2 linked regions of the Nordella sp. HKS 07 genome follow. Each later gene encodes a partner of the first gene's protein in a complex. Links are inferred from orthologs where the notes say so. Each region holds a gene or a part of one and is shown in the gene's direction. Other genes may lie near its edges.

The links.
Region 2: the proteins of moaD (region 1) and G5V57_RS33135 are in contact, whole or in part, in a crystal structure (PDB 1FMA), measured with the Escherichia coli proteins. The link is inferred for Nordella sp. HKS 07 from one-to-one orthologs.

Annotation. Positions count from the first base shown.
Region 1 is NZ_CP049258.1:246,767-257,034, reverse strand. The notes cover bases 3,051-6,049. They hold moaD (molybdopterin converting factor subunit 1), read left to right. Parts: upstream 3,051-4,422; coding sequence 4,423-4,677; downstream 4,678-6,049. Other genes in these bases: G5V57_RS01175 (branched-chain amino acid aminotransferase), read right to left, coding at 5,145-6,032; G5V57_RS01180 (nuclear transport factor 2 family protein), read left to right, coding at 4,682-5,080; pgsA (CDP-diacylglycerol--glycerol-3-phosphate 3-phosphatidyltransferase), read left to right, coding at 3,818-4,426; uvrC (excinuclease ABC subunit UvrC), read left to right, coding at 3,051-3,821. Also shown: G5V57_RS01215 (DUF6152 family protein), read right to left, coding at 1-320; G5V57_RS01210 (helix-turn-helix transcriptional regulator), read left to right, coding at 449-763; G5V57_RS01205 (SRPBCC domain-containing protein), read left to right, coding at 760-1,116; G5V57_RS01200 (ATP-dependent Clp protease proteolytic subunit), read left to right, coding at 1,113-1,712; more of uvrC, read left to right, coding at 1,896-3,050; G5V57_RS01170 (MarR family winged helix-turn-helix transcriptional regulator), read left to right, coding at 6,190-6,690; G5V57_RS01165 (response regulator), read left to right, coding at 6,693-7,376; G5V57_RS01160 (ATP-binding protein), read left to right, coding at 7,389-8,765; G5V57_RS01155 (MaoC family dehydratase), read right to left, coding at 8,795-9,280; G5V57_RS01150 (MaoC family dehydratase), read right to left, coding at 9,277-9,729; redox-regulated ATPase YchF, read right to left, coding at 9,739-10,268. UniProt on the Escherichia coli protein: Involved in sulfur transfer in the conversion of molybdopterin precursor Z to molybdopterin.
Region 2 is NZ_CP049258.1:6,991,160-7,001,417, forward strand. The notes cover bases 4,079-7,067. They hold G5V57_RS33135 (molybdenum cofactor biosynthesis protein MoaE), read left to right. Parts: upstream 4,079-5,341; coding sequence 5,342-5,794; downstream 5,795-7,067. Other genes in these bases: G5V57_RS33130 (AsmA-like C-terminal region-containing protein), read left to right, coding at 4,079-5,307; G5V57_RS33140 (thermonuclease family protein), read left to right, coding at 5,791-6,366; G5V57_RS33145 (CHAT domain-containing protein), read left to right, coding at 6,635-7,067. In the rest of the region: G5V57_RS33120 (class I SAM-dependent methyltransferase), read left to right, coding at 1-1,235; G5V57_RS33125 (acetoacetate--CoA ligase), read right to left, coding at 1,388-3,352; more of G5V57_RS33130, read left to right, coding at 3,472-4,078; more of G5V57_RS33145, read left to right, coding at 7,068-8,722; G5V57_RS33150 (FHA domain-containing protein), read left to right, coding at 8,719-10,258. UniProt on the Escherichia coli protein: Converts molybdopterin precursor Z to molybdopterin. This requires the incorporation of two sulfur atoms into precursor Z to generate a dithiolene group. The sulfur is provided by MoaD.

The DNA of each region.
Region 1 (10,268 bases):
GTGACTCGCTCCGCCCGCATTTCATGCGCGCGCCGGGTCGAAGGATATCCTTCCGCTATGATGATAGTTCCGGTCTTCAGCATATCCTCTGTCAAACCCCGGTTCTGCATCCGCGAGATCGGCGCCAGAGTGATTTCCCAGGTCGCGTTGTCGTATTTCAGCATCACGTGGGCGTGCGGGTTTTGCCAGGCGATCATCTCGACCGGCGCTTCGATGGAGAACTTCTTCGCCGAGTCGTAACTGCCCCAGCCGTGATGGGCCGAGGCGACGGCGGTTGCGCCGACGAGGAAGGCGAGGGCGGTGATCAGTCTGTTGCGCATGGCAGTCCTCCTGAAGCCGTCCCCGTCGAGCTTAAGGGCTGAGGCCGCCGGGACAATGCCGGAGAGCGGAGCTCCCGGCATTGTGATGAGGCTTGCACTTCTCATAAGTATGTACTTATATGATTGCCATGATCGAATCCGAGGTTTTTCGCGCGCTGGCCGACCCCACCCGGCGTGCCGTGCTGGAGCGGGTGGCGGCGCGCGAAATGAGCGTCGGCGAGCTGAAGAGCCATTTCGCCGTATCGCAGCCGGCCATCTCGCAGCATCTGGCGGCACTCAAGGGAGCGGGCCTGGTGCGCGAGAGACGCGAAGGCCGCTTCGCCTATTACCGCGCCGATCCGAAGGGGATCGCGCCGCTGTTGAGTTGGGTCGAGCGCTACCGGGCTTTCTGGCCCGAGCGGATCGAGAGACTGAAGGATGTTCTCAAGGGAATGGAACCATGAGCAGCGACAACAAGCCGGAAAATGCAATCATCACCGAATGCGATCTCCATGAGGGACCCGACAAGGTCTGGCGGGCCTTGACCGAACCCGATCTCGTCGCGCGATGGCTGGTGCCTGACGATATCGACTGCCGGGTGATGGAGGCCGATCCCGAAAGGCTGCTGCGCTGCTCATGGAAGAGCCGAGAAGATGAGCGCGACAGCTTCGGCCAAAGCCTCGACACCGTCGTCACATTCGAACTCACCCCGACCCAGGCCGGAGGCACACATTTGCGCATCGTGCATGAAGGCTTTGCCCGTGCCGCGCTTGATGCCGCCAATGACAATCAATCACTGATGATGAGGGCGGCATGAGCAATTTCGTCCCCATCGTCGTCGAGCAGTCGAGCCGGGGCGAGCGCTCCTTCGACATTTTCTCCAGGCTCCTGCGTGAACGCATCGTCTTTCTGAACGGTCAGATCGACGACAACATGTCGGCGCTCATCTGCGCGCAGCTGCTGTTCCTCGAAGCCGAGGGGCCGGGCAAGGAGATCGCCATGTACATCAACTCGCCGGGCGGGGTGGTGACGAGCGGCTTCGCGATCTACGACACGATGCAATACATCAAATGCCCGGTCTCGACGGTGTGTATGGGATTTGCCGCCTCAATGGCGTCGTTTCTTCTGATGGCGGGCGCTCCGGGCAGGCGCATCTCACTCCCCAATGCGCGCATCCTGCTGCACCAGCCCTCCGGCGGCTTCCAGGGCCAGGCCTCCGACATCGAGCGCCATGCCCTGGATATCGTCAAGATGAAGCGGCGGATGATCGGCCTCTATGCCAAGCACTGCAAACGCAGCCTGGAAGAGGTCGAGCGGACCCTCGACCGCGATTTCTTCATGACGGCGGAAGAGGCCAGGGAATGGGGCCTCGTCGATCATGTCTACGAGGTGCGGACCGGCCAGGCGGCTTAGAGCAAAACCCGCCAAAGTTGAAGACTTTGGCGATAAGGATTTGCTCCAAGATATTGACCTCGCGCCGAGTCCTCTTCGGCCGGGATGCGCGCTTAGATCGCTATCTGACGAGGCGTCCTGCCAGTTCCGGGCGGGCCATCGTGCTATTTGCGAAAAGACCGCAGAATCACGATATTGGGCCCCATGGAAGAACCGGAAGACATCATCGCGGATGAAGGCGAGGAGGGTGCAAGGGAAGGTCCCGGCCCGCATGTGATTCGCGCCCATCTAAGGACGCTGCCCAACCGGCCCGGCGTCTATCGGATGTTCGACGCCAAGGGCGACGTGCTTTACGTTGGCAAGGCGCGCAGCCTCAGGAACCGCGTGTCGAATTATGTGCGGCTCGGCGGCCACAGCAACCGCATCGCCGCGATGATCTCGCTGACCGCGAATATGGAGTTCGTGACCACCGAGACCGAGGCCGAAGCGCTGCTCCTCGAGGCCAATCTCATCAAGAAGCTGCGGCCGCGCTTCAATGTCTCGCTCAGGGACGACAAGTCCTTCCCCTATATCCTCATCCGCAAGGACCATGAGGTCGCCCAGATCGTCAAGCATCGGGGTGCGCGCTCGCATAAGGGCAGCTATTTCGGGCCTTTCGCCTCGGCAGGGGCCGTCAATCGCACCATCAACGCCTTGCAGAAGGCCTTTCTCCTGCGCTCCTGCGCCGACAGCGTCTATGAGAACCGCACAAGGCCCTGTCTCCTCTACCAGATCAAGCGCTGTTCGGCACCCTGCACCGGCGAGATCGAGCCTGCGCCCTACACCGAGCTGGTCAAGGAGGCGGAAGCATTCCTCAACGGCAAGAGCAAGACGGTCAAGGCCGAGCTTGCCAAGCTGATGGAGGAAGCCTCCGAACGGCTCGATTTCGAGAGCGCGGCGCGCTATCGCGACCGCATCCAGGCGATGAGCTTCGTGACCTCGGAACAGGGCATCAATCCGCAAGGAGTAGAGGAAGCCGATGTCTTCGGTCTCGCTCAGGAAGGCGGGCAGATCTGCATCCAGGTGTTCTTCTTCCGTGCCGGACAGAATTGGGGCAACCGACCCTATTTCCCGCGCGCCGACAAGTCTCTGCCGGTGGCGGAGGTGCTGGGCTCCTTCCTGGCCCAGTTCTATGACGATAAGCCCATTCCGCCCCTGATCCTCCTGTCGCAGGAGATCGAGGAGACGGCGCTGCTCGAAGAGGCGCTTTCGACCCATGCCGGGCGCAAGGTCGAGATTGCGGTGCCGCAAAGGGGTGAGAAACGGGCGCTGATCGAGCATGCCGTCACCAATGCGCGCGAGGCCATGGGCCGCAAGCTCGCCGAATCGTCCTCACAGGCGAAGCTCCTTGCCGGGGTGGCCCGCGTCTTTGGTCTTGGCGAGCCACCGCGGCGTATCGAGGTCTATGACAACTCCCATATTCAGGGCGCCCAGGCGGTCGGCGGCATGATCGTGGCCGGCCCCGAAGGCTTCCTCAAATCGCAATATCGCAAGTTCAATATCAGGGCCGAGGACCTCACCCCCGGCGACGATTTCGGCATGATGCGGGAAGTACTGACTCGGCGCTTCTCCCGTCTGCTCAAGGAACATGGCGAGCGCGTGCCTGCCGGCGAGACGAATCCCGACCAGCCGCAGGCCTGGCCGGATCTGGTCCTCATCGACGGCGGGCAGGGCCAGCTCAATGCGACGCGCGCTGTGTTGGCCGATCTCGGGATCGCCGATCTCTGTATCGCCGGCGTCGCCAAGGGACCGGACCGCGATGCCGGGCGCGAGCATTTCTATGTCCCGGACAAGCCCTCCTTCATGCTCGAGGCGCGCGACCCCGTCCTTTACTATATCCAGCGGCTCCGGGACGAGGCGCACCGCTTCGCCATCGGGAGCCACCGAGCCAAGCGGGCCAGGGCGATAGCGCTAAATCCGCTCGATGAGATCGCGGGGATTGGCCCGACTCGCAAAAAAGCCTTATTGCAAGCCTTTGGATCGGCCAAGGCGGTGGCGCGGGCCAGCCTTGCCGATTTGGCAAAGGTTGAAGGGGTGAATAACGCTTTGGCCCAGGCTATCTATGACCATTTCCACGAGGGCGCTTTATGAGCGACGCGGTGACAAAATTGGCTCAGAAGGAAAGCCAGCGGCACGCACTGAGCCTGCCCAATATGCTGACCTATGGGCGACTTGTCGCGGTGCCCGTGGTCGCCGGCCTGATCCTGTGGGGCGGGGACGCGGCGCGCTGGACGGCGCTCGCTCTCTTCATCGCGGCCGCCATCACTGATTTCTTCGACGGCTACCTGGCCCGGCGCTGGGGCCAGCAATCGGCGCTTGGGCGCATGCTCGATCCCATCGCCGACAAGGTCCTGGTGGCGGTGGTGCTCCTGGTGCTCACCACCGACCGCACCATCGATGACGCGCATATCTGGGCTGCGATCATCATCCTCACGCGCGAGGTGCTGGTGTCGGGTCTGCGCGAATTCCTGGCGGAACTGCGTGTCTCGGTCCCCGTCACCAAGGTCGCCAAGTGGAAGACCACCGTGCAATTAATTGCAATCGGCTTCCTGATCGCCGGGCCTGCCGGCGACAAGATCCTGCCCTATGTCAGCGAGTTCGGACTGTTCTGCCTGTGGATCGCCGCAGCTCTCACCCTCTATACGGGCTACGATTATTTCCGTGCCGGCATCGGCCATGTGATGGAAGACAAGTGACGAAACTCCTCTATTTCGCCCGCATGCGCCAGATCATAGGCAAAGGGGAGGAGGAGATCACTCTCCCGGCCGAAGTCACCACCGTGAACCTGCTGATCGACTTTCTGAAGAAGCGCGACGAGGCCTATGCCGCGGCTTTCGCCGACCCGCGCATTATCCGCGCCGCAATCAACCAAGCGCATGCGCCCCTCGACGCGTCTATTGCGGGCGCGCGCGAGATTGCGTTTTTCCCGCCGGTAACCGGCGGGTAGGCCGATGCCGGACCAGGCCGTTCTCTTGCAGGAGGCTGTCCGGCAGTTTGGCGAGGCTTGGGCGAGTGGCGATCTGCGGACGCTCGATGCACTGTTGTCGCCGACCTACAGCCATTCGGATGCCTTTGGGAAGCTCTATGACCGTGCCGGCTGGCTTGCCTATGCCGCCGCACGCGCCGGGCGCGGCACGCAGATATCATTCCGGGAAGTCGAGACACGGTATATCGGTGACATTGCCGTGGTCACCGGTGTCAACGATCTCACGGGCGGCGGCATTCGCAATGCGGGAGATCAAACGGACCTGTCCATCCGCTTCACGCAAGTCTGGCTCTTGCGCGACGGTAAGTGGCTGCGGGAGGCATTCCAGGCCACGCCGATCCAGGAGGATTCAAACGGTGCGTGAGATAAAAAGAGGAGCGCGCGGGGAATGAGCCCGCGCGCGACTGGTCGTCAGATGTTCAGAGCGTTCAGGCGGCCTTTTTCTTCGGCTGCACTTCGTTGAGATAGTCGGCCCGCAAGCTGCGGGAAATATCGCCGACGGCGAACTTGTAGGGGCCGATCTCGCCGACCGGCGTCACTTCGGCCGCGGTGCCGACGATGAAGCATTGCTCGAAGCCCGCGAGCTCTTCCGGCATGATGGCGCGTTCGATCACCTTGATCTGGCGCTTCTGGGCGAGACCGATGACGGTGCGGCGCGTGATACCGTCCAGGAAGCAGTCCGGGGTCGGCGTATGGATTTCACCGTTCTTCACGAAGAAGATATTGGCGCCGGTGCATTCGGCAACCTGGCCGCGCCAGTCCAGCATCATGGCGTCGGCATAGCCTTTGCGCTCGGCCTTGTGCTTGGAGATGGTGCAGATCATGTACAGGCCGACCGCCTTGGCCTTGGACGGAGCGGTCAGCGGGTCGGGGCGTCGGAACTCCGCGATATCGAGGCGGATGCCCTTTTCGAGCTGGGTCGGATCGAAATAGGACGGCCACTGCCAGATGGCGATGGCGACATTGATCTTGGTATTCTGGGCGGAAACACCCATCATCTCGGAGCCACGCCAGGCGATCGGCCGGACATAAGCATCGGCGAAGCCCTGACGCTTCAAGGTCTCGCGGCAGGCGGCATCGATCTCGGCCACGGTGTAGGGAATCTTCATATCGAGCATCTCGGCCGAATCGAACAGGCGCTGGGTATGCTCGGTCAGCTTGAAGATCTCGCCGCCATAGGCGCGCTCGCCCTCGAAAACGGCGCTGCCATAATGCAAAGCGTGGGTGAGGACATGGACCTTGGCGTCCTTCCACGGCACGAATTCGCCATTCATCCAGATGACGCCGTCGCGCTGGTCAAAAGGAACGATCGACATGGCTTGTCTCCCATTTATTCGGCTGCCCGGCATTTTTGCACGCAGCCTCGGTTCGGCCTATATGTCATCACGGCTGTCCGAATGTTCAGCCACGATGACGCAACAAGGTTTCTTGCGATTGTGATGTCTTGTAACAAACTTCGGAAAATACGTCAATATGGCTGACATAATTTCTGAGCGCGATGTGAGCGATGAGGATATCGTCAGCCTGATCGAGCTTCTGTTCTTCGCATATCGCGATTTCACCTCCGATCCCGATGCGATATTGGCGGAATGGGGCTTCGGGCGGGCGCATCACCGCGTCGTGCATTTTGTCGGCCGCAACCCTGGCATGACGGTGGCGCAGCTCTTGAGCATCCTAGGGATCACCAAGCAGAGCCTCGGCCGTGTGTTGCGCGATCTCATCGAAAAGGATCTCGTCTATCAGCGTGCTGGCGATACGGACCGGCGGCAGCGGCTTTTGTTCCTGACCGAGGAAGGTGAGGCGCTACGTCTCAAGCTGATGGCGCCGCAAGCCGAGCGCATCATCCGCGCCCTCGGCGAGGCAGGCGATGAGGCGGAGCCCAATTACAGGAAGGTTCTCTATCACCTTATCAGTCCGGAGAACCGTCGCTCGGTGAGCGAATGGCTCACCAGCCGCAGCGCGCGGGGCAAGTAGAGATGAGCGAAGAGAAGCCGCATATACTGGTGATCGACGACGACCGCCGCATCCGTGAGCTGCTGCACTCCTATCTGGCCGAGAACGACTTCAGGGTCACAGTGGCGGCGAGTGCGACGGAGGCGCGCGACAAGATGCGCGGGCTAGCCTTCGATCTCCTCATCCTCGACGTGATGATGCCAGGTGAATCCGGAACGGCGTTGGCGCAGTCCCTGCGTGGCGCGAAGGAGCGCATACCGATCCTCATGCTCTCGGCGCTGTCGGAGATCGAGGATAGGATCAACGGACTGATGGCAGGCAGCGACGACTATCTGCCGAAGCCGTTCGAACCGCGCGAGTTGCTGCTGCGGGTGCAGAATCTCTTGCGCCGTTCCTCCTCGCCGCCCGATCAGCGTGTCGATGTTCGCTTCGGCGCCTGCCAGTTCAACATGACGCGCGGCGAACTCCGGCGCAATGGCGAGCTCGTCAAGCTGACCACGCGCGAGCGCGAATTGCTGCGTCAGTTCGTGCAGAATGCCGGCCAGTCCATCACCCGTGCGGAACTTTCACCCGAAGGGACCGAGGACAATGCCCGCACCGTCGATGTCCAGATCAATCGCCTGCGCCAGAAAATCGAGGAGGATCCCTCCAATCCGGTTTATCTGCAAACCGTGCGCGGAGCGGGCTATACTCTGCATCTCGATTGACAGGACAACGGCATGAGCGTCGCCAGCGAGAGCGAACCCAAAATAGAACATCCCACGCTTTACTGGCGCTTCAACCGCTTCCTCGAGCGCTACCTGCCGGGCGGACTCTATCAGCGATCTCTGATCATCGTCGTGGCGCCCATCGTGCTGCTGCAGAGCATCATGGTCGGCGTCATTCTCGACCGTCACTGGGACAATGTGACGAGAGTGCTCGCCCGTTCGCTGGCACGCGACATTTCGCTGGTCATCGAGCTTTACGGCAAGACGGAAAAGTCGCCCGCCGCGATCGCCAATTTCACCGAGATGGTGAACCGGCGCCTGCGCCTCAGGCTGGAAATCCAGGACAATGCTTCTCTGCCGCCGCCCAAGCCGGCGCCGTGGCTGTCCATTGTCGACACACGGCTCAGCCGTTATCTCGATAACGAAGGCTTGCCGGCCTGGATCGACAGCACCAGCAGCCCTGGCTATGTCGAAATTCGCGTCGAGGCCGGGGGAGGAACCGTCTTTCGCTTTTTGCCGAATGACGAGCGGGCTTTCGCGGCCAATACCAATTCATTGCTGCTCTGGATGCTGGTATCGTCCCTGGTGCTCCTGGCCATCGCCATCGTCTTCATGCGCAAACAAATCAAGCCGATCATCGAGCTCGCGCATGCGGCGCGCAGCTTCGGTCTCGGCCATGATGTCAGTCACTTCACTCCGCGCGGCGCGACGGAGGTTCGCCAGGCGGCGCAAGCCTTCCTCAACATGAAGGAACGCATCGAGCGGCATGTCGAGCAGCGCACGGCAATGCTGGCGGGGGTCAGCCACGATCTGCGCACCATCCTCACCCGTTTCAAGCTCGAGCTCGCTTTCCTCGGCGACAGCGCCAAGGTGAAAGCGCTCAAGGGCGATGTCGAAGAAATGCAGACGATGCTCGAAGCCTATATGAATTTCGCGCGTGGCGCCGGTGGAGAGAAGGCGGAAGTGAGCGATATCGCGCAAATGGTCGCGAGTGCTGCGAAAAGCGGCTCGCGGCCGCGTTCGCAGGTGAAGGTCGACGTGGCGCCGGATCTCGTCGCCAAGGTAAAGCCCAATGCCTTCCGGCGCCTCATCCTGAACCTGGTCGCCAATGCGGCGCGTTTCGGCCAGGAGATCGCCGTGAAAGTGAAGATCAAGGGCAGCCGGCTGGTCGTCACCGTCGATGACAATGGGCCGGGCATTCCGGCCAATATGCGCGAAGATGTGTTCCGGCCCTTCTTCCGGCTCGATGAGGCGCGCAATCAGGACGAGCCGGGAACCGGGCTCGGTCTGTCAATCGCCCGCGACATCGCGCGCGCTCATGGCGGAGATATCAAGCTGGAGGACAGCCCGCTCGGAGGCCTGCGCGCGGTGGTCACGATCCCGGTATAGTTCCGGGTATCCTGATAGAAACCCCGCGCTCAGCGCATATCCTTGCGCTCGACCATCACCTTACCATCGAAGGCGAAGACCAGCTCGCCATTCTGATTGAAGCCTTCGCTATGTTTCGTGGCGAGGCCCCAGCGCGGCCGCGACACCATTTCGCGCTTCGCGGTGATCTCCATCCAATAGGTAACGGTGTCGCCCGGATAAACCGGTTTGATCCATTTGAGATTGGTCACACCGGGCGAGGGGCCATGCTCCGGCAGGACGTCGCCGCGCGCGACCCGCACCTTGCGGGCGGCATCGTCGGCTTCGACATAGCAGCGCATCCAGGCCGACGCGGTATGCCAGCCGGACGCCGCGAGCCGGCCGAAATGGCTTTCAGCCGCCGCCTCGTCGTCGATATGGAATACCTGCGGATCGTAGGCGCGGGCGAAGCGCAGGATCGCTTCCCGGGTGAAATGATAGGCGCCGAGCTGCCATTTCTGCCCGATTTCCGCTTCTTCAAAGTACAGCCCCATCATGGCGCGCGCACCTTGATCAGATTGACGCCGGTCATGTCGATTTTCGCCTCGCCTGCGACGGAATGCGCCTCCCAGCGCATAGTGACGAGCCCCATATCCGGGCGGCTCTTGGACTGACGCTTGGCGAGGACTGTCATCCGTCCGCGCAAGGTCTCGCCCGCGTAGACGGGCTTCAGCCACTTGATCTCATCAAGCCCGGGCGAGCCCATGCCCGCGGTGCGGGCCAGATAGCCGTCGACCATCATGCGCATGAGCATGCCGCAAGTATGCCAGCCCGACGCTGACAGCCCTCCGAGCACGGAGGATTTCGCTCTCTCTTCGTCGAGATGGAAGAATTGCGGGTCGAATTCGCTGGCGAAGGCCTTGACCTCCGCAGCCGTCACTTCATAGGTGCCGAGATCCAGACTCTCTCCGACGGCGAAATCCTCAAAGTGGAGAAGCTCGGCCATCGCACCGCCTCAATTCGCGAAGCGGAAATGCAGGACGTCGCCATCCTGCACGACATATTCCTTGCCCTCGAGCCTGAGCTTGCCGGCATCGCGCGCACCCGCCTCGCCATTGAGGCCGACATAATCGTCATAGGCGATGGTCTCGGAGCGGATGAAGCCCTTCTCGAAGTCGGTATGGATGACGCCGGCGGCCTGCGGCGCGCGGGTGCCCTTGGTGACGGTCCAGGCACGCGCTTCCTTGGGGCCCACGGTGAAATATGTCACAAGGTGGAGAAGCTCGTAGCCGGCGCGGATCACGCGATTGAGGCCGGGCTCGGCTAGTCCGATCGTGTCGAGATAGTCCTTCTGCTCGGCCAGGGGGAGAACGGCGATCTCGCTTTCGATCTTGGCCGACACCACCACCGCCTCGGCGCCTTCCTCCTTGGCACGATCGATCACTTTCGCCGAATAGGCGTTGCCCTTATCGGCGGAAGCTTCCTCGACATTGCAGACATAGAGGACCGGCTTGGAGCTCAGGAGGCCCAGCATCTGAAAGCTCT
Region 2 (10,258 bases), 6.7 Mb from region 1 along the record:
GCCTGTGCGGATCGAGCTCGCTCGACCACGTCCTGCCGATCAGGCCGTCGGCGATCGGCGACGCCTTCATCCCGGCGGACCGCCTGGACGAACCGCAGGACCTCTACCCCCTTGACTGCTACCTCTGCCTCGATTGCGGGCACCTGCAGAACCTTGATGTCGTCGATCCCGACATCCTGTTCCGCGATTATACCTACCGCACATCGGTGTCACTGGGCCTGGTTGAGCACTTCAAACGCTATGCGCATTCGGTCGTCACCGGTCTTTCGATTCCGAAAGAAAGTCTTGTCGTCGAGATGGGCAGCAATGACGGATCGCTCCTGAAGGCCTTCGGGAACGAGGGAATGCGCGTCCAGGGCATCGACCCTGCGCGCAACATCGCGGCCGCCGCAACCGCGGACGGCATCCCGACGCTCCCGGACTTCTTCACCAGCGCTTTGGCGGCGCGCATCAAGTCCGAACAGGGCGAGGCCAAGCTGTTCTGTGCCAACAACGTCTTCGCCCATATCGACAACATGTCTGATGTCGCGAAAGGCATCCGCCTGCTGCTCGCCAATGACGGCGCCTTCGTGTTCGAGGTCTCCTATATCGTCGACATGATCGACAACATGGTGTTCGACACGATCTATCACGAGCATGTCTCGCACCATGCCCTGATCCCGCTGGAGACGTTCCTGAACAAGCACGACATGACGCTGTTTCATGTCGAGCGCACGGCTACCAAGGGCGGTTCGATCCGCGCCTTCGCGCAACCCAAATCGACCGGCGCGCGGCCGCGCTCCGACGAACTGTCGAAGCTCTTTGCCGAAGAGGAGCGGCGCGGCATCACGAAGCCCAAAATCTATCAGGACTGGTTCGTGGCGATCGAGCAGCGCAAACGCAAGGTTCTGGCCTATCTCGACGAGGCGATCGCCGCGGGCAAGACGGTTGCCGCCTATGGCGCTTCGACCACCACGACGACCCTGCTCTATCACTTCGAACTGGAAGGCCGGATCAAGTTCATCGTTGATGACAATCCGCTCAAGCAAGGACTTTTCAGCCCGGGTGCACACCTGCCCGTGCTGCCTTCCAGCGAACTTTCGGCGAAAATACCCGATGTGGTGGTGATCCTCGCCTGGACCTACGCCGAGCCGATCCTGAAGCGCAATCAGGCCTATGTCGATGCCGGCGGCACCTTCATTATTCCGCTGCCGCAGCCCCGGATCGTCGGCCGCGAGGGCGACGCGGCGCTCTGAAGCGCCGGACCAGACACCAGACGATAGCGCTGACCAGCGACGCTTCACCTGCGTAAAGGGGCGCTCGCCACCTTCCCCGCAAGGGGGACGGTGATGCTTGTACGAGCCCGTTTACAATGTGAGAAAGAGAGAGCCCGTCGAGCCCCGCCTCCTCAGCTCCTCAGCTCCACCAGATCCTTGTAAAAATCGAGGGCCTCCGGATTGGCGAGCGCCTCCTTGTTCTTGACCACACGGCCATGCACGACATCGCGCACGGCGAGCTCGGTGATCTTGCCGGACTTGGTGCGTGGAATATCCTTCACCGCGACGATCTTCGCCGGCACATGGCGGGGCGATGCGCCCTGGCGCACCTGCTGCCTGATTTTCTGGACGAGCGCATCGTCGAGCGCGGCTCCCTCGCGCAGGCGCACGAACAGCACGATGCGTACGTCATTGTCCCAGTCCTGGCCGATGGCCAGCGCCTCGATGACCTCGGGGATGCGCTCGACCTGCGCGTAGAGTTCCGCCGTGCCGATTCGCACGCCGCCCGGATTGAGCGTGGCATCCGAGCGGCCATGGATGATGATGCCGCCATTCGCCGTCCATTCGGCGAAATCGCCATGGCACCAAATATCGGGGAAGCGGGCGAAATAGGCATTGTGATATTTCTCGCCGCTCTCGTCGTTCCAGAACATCACCGGCATCGAGGGGAACGGGCTCGTGCAGACGAGCTCACCCTTCTCGCGGCGTATGGGCCTGGCCTCATCGTCATAGACATCGACCGCCATGCCGAGCATCGGTCCCTGGATCTCGCCGCGCCAGACCGCAGACAGCGGGTTGCCGCCGACGAAACAGCCGCAGATGTCGGTGCCGCCCGAAATCGAGGCGAGATGCAGGTCGCGCTTGATGTCCCGATAGACGAAATCAAAGCTCTCCGCTGCGAGCGGCGAGCCGGTCGAGAACATCGTGCGCAGCTTGTCGAGCCTGTGGGTCTCGCGCGGCTTGAGGCCTGACTTCTTCACCGCGTCTATATATTTGGCTGACGTGCCGAACAGCGTCATGCCTTCCTCGTCGGCATAGTCGAACAGCACGCGCTCGCTGGGCGCGAAGGGCGAACCGTCATAGAGCAGCAGCGTGGCGCCGGTGGCGAGCCCGCTCACCAGCCAGTTCCACATCATCCAGCCGCAGGTGGTGAAATAGAACAGGCGGTCGCCCGCCTTCACGTCGGAATTGAACAGAAGCTCCGAGAGATGCTTGAGCAGAATGCCCCCCGCCCGGTGCACGATGCATTTGGGAATGCCAGTGGTGCCCGAGGAATAGAGGATATAGAGCGGATGATCGAAAGGCAGCTGCGCGAACTTGATCGGCTCGGGCTCCTTGCGCGAGATATAGTCCTCATAGGCGACGGCACGCGGCATGGTGCGCGAAATGTCGGTCGCCTGGCCGATATAGTCGATGATGACGGTCTCCTCGACGCTCGGCAGCTCCTTCAGGACGGCTGCCACCTTGTTGGCGATCGGGATCGTCTTGCCGTTGTAGTAATAGCCGTCGCAGGCGACGAGAAAGCGCGGCTTGATCTGGCCGAAGCGATCGAGAATGCCGCGCTCGCCGAAATCGGGCGAGCAGGACGACCAGATGCCGCCGAGCGAGGCCACCGCCAGGAAGGCGACGATGGTTTCAGGCATGTTCGGCACGATGGCCGCCACACGGTCGCCGGGCTTGAGGCCGGCCTTGGCGAACGCATGATGAAGTCGCGCCACGGCGTTGTTGAGCTGGCGCCAGCTCATCGTCTTCCTGACCTTGTCCTCGCCGCGGAAGATCAGCGCCGGCGTGTCGTCGGATCTGACCAGGAGGTTCTCGGCATAGTTCAGCCTGGCGTCAGGGAAGAATCGGGCGCCCGGCATCTTATTCCCGTCGACCAGCACCCGGTCTCCGCGCTCTGAAGCCTTGACCTTGGCGAAATCCCACACCGCGCTCCAGAATTTCTCCGGCTGCCGCACCGAAAAACCGTGGATATCCGCATAGGTCCGGAACGGGCCCGAGCCTTCGGTTTTCGCCATATGGGCTGCGAAAGCCGCGAGATTGGACCCCGCTTGACGCCCCGCATCCGGTGTCCACAATGGCTCGGCAGTCGGCATCAATCACCTCCCTTTGATTATCCGGCACGATCATGCCGCATTTCCGTGCTCCCAAGGCGCCGAATACGGCCCGCAAGTCAACCCTTGACTTGCGCGCCGCAATTTCCTGCAAGGAAACGATGCGTAAGATCATACTGGCCTGCCTCGCTATCACCGCCGTCCTCATCGTCGCGGCGGGCACCTTCCTGACCAGCCGGATCCGGACGGTCTCCGCCGATCTGGCCGAGCGGGTCGAGAGCCACACCGGCGTGGCGGTAGCCTCTTCCGGCCTGCCCGGCGTCTCCTTCTGGCCACGCTTCGCGGTCACCCTCGACAATGTCGTCCTTCCCGCGCCCAAGGGCATGACCTCCGGCCCGCTCGCCACGATCGAGGCCATGCATATCGTGCCGGAGGATGGCCTGTTCGGCTGGGGAAAAAACGGCATCGCCGAGATCGTCCTCGAACATCCCAGCATCAACCTGATCATTAGCGCCGATGGGCGGGCCAACTGGAACTATGACGCGAAGGCCAGCGCGGGAGCGCCGGACGGCCTTCCCTTGCGCATCGTCAATGGCCGCATCGCCTTTCTCGACGAGCGCACCGGCACCGCGGTGGCGCTCGCTGATGTCGAAGCCCAGACCGCGCTGTCGGGTCCCGCCGACGAATTGACGGCCAAGGGCGCCTTTGTCTGGAACGAGCGGCGGGCCAGCTTCACGCTCTTCGTCAAATCGCCGCAGCGCATCGCCGAGGACGGCTCGCCCACCGATGTCACCTTGCAGGCGCCCGGACTTTCTTTCCAGTTCTCCGGCCGCACCGCCCTCGTCAAAGGCTTCGAGCTCGACGGCCAGGCCGGGATCAAGGGCACCGACCTCGCCATGGCCGCATCCTGGTTCGGCGCGGCGCTGCCGGCCGGCATGGACGGCGCCCGCTTCGACCTGGCGGGAGCGATTGATTCATCGGCGCGGGGGCTGCTCTTCACCAACGCCCAGTTCATGCTCGACGACATGCGCGGCCAGGGCGATGTCGGTCTGGCGTTTGGCAAGGGCCGACCTAAGCTCGACGCCGACGTTGTCGTCGACATGATTGATCTCACCCGCTACAGCGCGACATCGGCGGCGGCGAGTACGGCCTTCCTCGCCAACCCCTGGTCGTCGGCGCGCCTCGATCTCTCCGCCTTGCGCAGCCTCGACGCCATCCTCAAGGTCGGCACCAATGCCTTCGCCTATGGCGCCTTTCGCACCGGTCCGGCCGAGCTCAGCGCCAATGTCACAGACGGCCTTCTCGATCTGAAGATCGCCAAGGCGACATACGCCGAAGGCACCCTCGATATCGCCTTGAAGATCGACGGCAAGGCAGACACCCCCGCCATCGAATTCAGCGCCAATGGCGAAGGCATCGCCGCCGACAAGGCCCTGCTCGCCGCCTTGGGCTTCGGCGACATGCACGGCCGGCTGTCTCCGAGCCTCTCGCTCCAGGCCAGCGGCGAAACGCTCGCCGACCTCGTTTCGACGCTCAAGGGCCACGCCTCGTTCCGTACCGTCGGCGGCAGCCTCGCCGGCGTCGATCTGTCCGGCGTCTTCGGCAAGGTCTCGACGGCGATTATCGAGGGTTGGAACCGTGACGACCGCCAGAGCACCGCTTTCGACGCGTTGTCGGCTACTTTCGCCATTTCCGACGGTATTGCGGAGACCAGCAATCTGGTCCTGACGAGCCCGACGCTTACCTTTACCGGCAAGGGCGAAGTGGATCTCCTGCGTCAGGCGCTCGATCTCAAGGTCGATCCGCAACTGGCGGTTGCCGCCTCGCCTTCGGCGACAGCTCCGGCTGCCCCGCAACGCGCCACCTTCCCGGTCGCCATCCAGGTCAAGGGTCCGTGGACGGCGCCGCGCATCTATCCGGACATGCCCGGCATTCTGGAGGATCCGGCGGGCGCCTATGCGGCGCTCAGGAAGCTGGGTCTCGTTTCGCCGGATTGAACGGCAGAGTCATTCTTGGCAAACTGGGGCCACGATGATCCGAGTGCAGGACAGAGCTTTTGATGCGGCGGCCGAGCTGAAGGCGTTTCAGGCCGTCAACCGCTCGAGCGGCGCCACCGTGATGTTCATCGGCACGGTGCGCGAGCTGAGTGAGGGCGCCCGCATCGACCGCATGACGCTCGAGCATTATCCGGGCATGACCGAGAAAGCGCTGGCCGGGATCGAGGCAGAGGCGCGCAAGCGCTGGCCGCTGGAAGCGAGCCTCGTCATCCATCGCTACGGGCCGCTCGAGCCGGGCGATGATATCGTCCTGGTGCTCACCGCCTCCTCTCACCGTCAGGCCGCCTTCGAGGCCTGTGAGTTCCTGATGGACTGGCTCAAGACCATGGCTCCCTTCTGGAAGCTCGAAGAGACCGCCGGCGAAACGCGCTGGGTCGATGCCAAGGACAAGGACGATCAGGCGGCGCGGCGCTGGGACAAGCCGTGAACTACCGCCGGCTTTGGCGCAGGCGGCCTTCGCAGCCGCCGCGCCCTTTGTGGCGCAGCCTGCTCGACATCGGCATTTTCGTCTTTGCCGCCGTTGTCGTCCTGCTCGCTATCCGCATCTTCAATCAGGTGACCCTCACCCCGGGCACCGCCGACGTCATCGACGGTGATTCCTTCCGACTGGGCAAGGACGAGATCAGGCTCAATGGCATCGACGCGCCGGAATATCGCCAGGTCTGCCGGGACGGCAGCGACCGCCAGTGGAATTGCGGGCGCGCCGCAACGGACGCCCTGCGCCGGCTCGTGACGGGTCGCGAGGTCGGTTGCACGGGTCTCGATGCCGACCGGTATGGCCGCCTCGTCTCGCGCTGCACCGCCGGCCGCATCGACCTCAACGCCGAAATGGTCCGCCTCGGCTGGGCTATCGCCTATACGCGACATAGCGACGACTATGTGGATCAGGAGGCGGAGGCGCGCCGCCAACGGCGCGGCATCTGGCGCGGCAGCTTCGACCTGCCGGAGGACTGGCGCGAGATTCACCGTCCGCATTTCGATCGCGCGCCGCATGATTAGAGCGGCCTCCCCTTCTCCCACCTGCGAGAGGAGAAGATGGCGCGAAGCGTGGGATGGCGATGCTCAGTCCGGGCGCTTACGGAAGAGCGCGAGCGCAGCGCAGGGCTTATGCACCGTCCACGGGCAGGTTCGCCGGCGGGGAAACCACTTCTGGCGTCAGATGCGCCCAGCCAGCGCGTAAGTGACAAGTTGCTTATCCCACCCGAACTCATTTAGTGTCTAATTTAGTGTCTTACATCCGGCCAGTGTCGAAAGGCGGGTGCGAAGCATGGAAATTGTTGAACTGCAGCTCGGCCTGCACCAGCGCGACGCCGAGACGTACACGGTCGAACTCCGCATCAGCAGGCCGGATAGCGACGCCGACACGCGGGTGAGCTCGCGTTTTCCTGTCGGCGATATCGATCTCGAAGCCATTCGCCGGCAGAAATTCAACGTCGAGGCCCTCGGGCACCTGCTAGCCGAGTGTCTGTTTAAGGATGACAAGCTGCGTACCGCTTTCGCCGAGGCGCGCGCCGTCGCAGACGCCGGCAATGCAACGCTGCGGCTGCGGCTTTTCGTCGGCCCTAGCGCGCCGGAGTTGCACGTATTGTTTTGGGAAGCCCTCCGCAGTCTGGACGATGGCCAGCCGCTTTTTACCGGCGAGCGCATTCTCTTCTCGCGCTATCTCAGCAGCGCCGACTGGCGGCCGGTGCGTCGCCGTCCAAAGGCCGCTCTGCGTGGACTGATTGTCATCGCCAATCCAACCGACGTGGAAACCTATCGTCCCGGCGGTCGCGCCTTGGCATCTCTCGACGTCGCGGCGGAGTTGGCTCGCGCTAAAGCGGGGCTCGAAGGTGTCGAGTGCGCAGTGCTCGCCTCCGGCGGACGCGCCACACTTGACGAGCTGGTGCATCAACTGCACGACGGGTGCGATGTCCTCTACATCGTCTGCCATGGCGCCTTTATCGAAAGCGAAGCCTGGCTCTGGTTGGAGGACGCTACGGGGAAGACGCGCCGGGTCGCTGCGAGCGAGCTGATCCAGCAGATGCGCGAGCTGCGCAACGTTCCGGCACTCGTCGTGCTGGCGTCGTGTCAGAGCGCCGGTAGCGGTGATGATGCGCGCACCTCCGACGCCGGCGCGCTCGCCGCACTCGGACCGGGACTGGCGGAGGCGGGTATCCCGGCTGTGCTGGCCATGCAGGGCGACGTGACAATCGCCACGATAGCCGAGTTCATGCCCGTATTCTTCCGTGAGCTGCAGCGCGACGGGCAGATCGACCGCGCGGTCGCGGTTGCGCGCGGCGCGATCCGCGACCGTGCCGACTGGTATGTGCCGGTCCTGTTCATGAGACTGCGCGGCGGCTCGCTCTGGTACAAGCCAGGATTTGAGGAAGGAGCGCATCTCGAGAACTGGCCGGCTGTGCTGCGCCAGATTCAAAGCCGCCAGTTGACTCCAATTCTCGGACCCGGCTTGACCGACTCGCTGCTCGGCTCGCGCCGCGAAATTGCACGGCGATGGGCGGAAACGTTCCATTTTCCAATGGCGCCACACAATCGGGAGGACCTGCCGCAGGTCGCGGAATTTCTCGCGGTGAATCAGAAAGCCAAGATGTTTCCGCAGAACGAGTTGATCAACTACCTGCGCGCCGATCTGCTGGCGCGTTATCACGACGACCTGCCGGAAGAACTTCGCGAACGGAAAACGGACGAACTGCCCACCGATCACCTCGGCAAGCTGATTTCGACGATCGGCTCCCAGCGCCGGAAGCGCATTCCAGCGGAGCCATTCGCCGTGCTGGCCCGGCTCCCAATCCCGATCTATGTGACGGCGGCGCAGAACGACCTCATCTACGATGCGCTGCGCGAGGCCGGCAAGGAACCTCGCGTCGACCTCTGCCGTTGGCACGACGGTCTTATCGAACTTCCGACAATCGAGCCGGATTTCCGGCCGGATCCGCAGCATCCGCTCGTCTATCATTTGTTCGGGCGTCTGGATCAGCCCGAGTCGCTCGTGTTCACCGAGGATAACTATTTCGACTTTCTGATCGGGATAAAGAAGAACAAGGACCTCATCCCCGCAATGGTCAAGCGCGCGCTTGCGGATACCGGCCTCGCCTTTCTGGGTTTCCAGCTCGACGACTGGAACTTCCGGGTGATGTTTCGTGCCATCATGGACCAGGAAGGAGGGCGGGGACGGCGATCGATGTATGCGCATATCGCGGCGCAGATCGATCCCGAGGAGGGACGGATTCTCGAGCCGAAGCGCGCCCGCGCTTATCTCGAGAGCTACTTCACCGAGTCGGCAATCAGCATCTACTGGGGTAGTCCCGACGACTTTGCACGCGATCTCCTCAAGCGCTGGGAGGCGTCCACATGACACCCGGCGACCATCCCCGCCCGGCGCCGTTTGTCGGGCCTCGCCCGTACAAGCTCGGCGAGCAGCTCTTCGGCCGTGGTCGCGAGCGACTTGAGCTGCTTGATCTCCTGATCGCGGAACGGATCGTCCTTCTCTATTCGGCATCCGGCGCAGGCAAGACATCGCTCATACAGGCGGCACTGGCGCCCGCCCTGCGTAATGAGGCTTTCACGGTGCCGACGTTCGCGCGCGTCACATTCGAGCAAGCGATGGGCGTGTCGGAGCCGGCCAACCGCTACGTCTTTGCCGTGCTGCTTTCGCTCGAGGAGAGCCAGCCGAAGGAACGGCAGTGCCCGCTCGCCGCGCTCACGCAAATGACGCTTGCGGATTATCTGGACGCGCGCTGGGCCGAGCCGGCCGGCGGAATGGTCCTGATCATCGATCAGTTCGAGGAAATTCTGACCATCGATCCGACCGACTTGGACGAAAAGAGGGAGTTCTTCGCGCAACTCGGCGCAGCACTGCGCAGCCGACACCGGTGGGCGCTGCTCTCGATGCGCGAAGAGCACCTGGCCGGACTCGATCCCTATCGAAACATGATCCCTACTCGGCTCGCCTCGACATTCCGCCTGGAGCTCCTCAACGAGCAGCAGGCACGCCAGATCATGCAGGAAGCTTCTGCGCAGGCTGGCGTCGTGTTCACCGATGGTGCGGCGCGCAAGCTCGTCGACGACCTTCGCCGCGTTCAAGTCCAGCGGTCAGGCGGTGCGCTCGAGGAGCAGCTCGGTCCGACCGTCGAGCCGACGCAGCTTCAGGTCGTCTGCTTGCGGCTGTGGAGCAAGCTTGGGCCTGATCAGGCGACGATAGAGGAGGATGATGTCGAAGCAATCGGCAGCGCTGATACGGCTTTGGCCGACTACTTCGCGGAGACCGTCGAGCGCCTGGGAAGCCGCGAGCGGTTCGTGCGCGACTGGATCGAAGACGAGTTGATCACGCCGCAGGGGCTTCGCAATCAAATCCTGAAAGAGGCAGCGTTGCGAGGCGGGAAGGTGGATACCCAGGCGATTTCGCTCCTGGACGAAAGGCATCTGCTGCGGGAGGAACGGCGGCGCGGAATTGGTTGGCTTGAGCTGACCCATGACCGACTGGTCCAGCCGATCCGCACCGACAATGCCAGTTGGCGCGACGCGCATCTCACCCCGTTTCAGCGCCAGGCCCTGCTGTGGGACAGGCAAGGACGTCCCCACCATCTCGAATTGCGCGGCGCGACCCTTAGGACCGCGGAGTATTGGGCGGAGGAGCACGATAGTGAGCTTACGTCCTCGGAGCGGGATTTCCTCGCAGCCTGCGTGGGCAGTCGGCGCCGAATGCGGAACAGGCGCCTCATCCCCGCGATGGCCGTGGGGCTGGCGATACTGGCTGTCGTGTTGTTCGAGGGCTATCGGCGTTTGTTGGAGGCGCAACCCTGGGGAAACTGGACCGATCTCAGGACCGGTGAACCGCACGAACTGGGCGGCGATTTCATCGCGATTGGACGCAGCCAACCCGGCTTTGAGA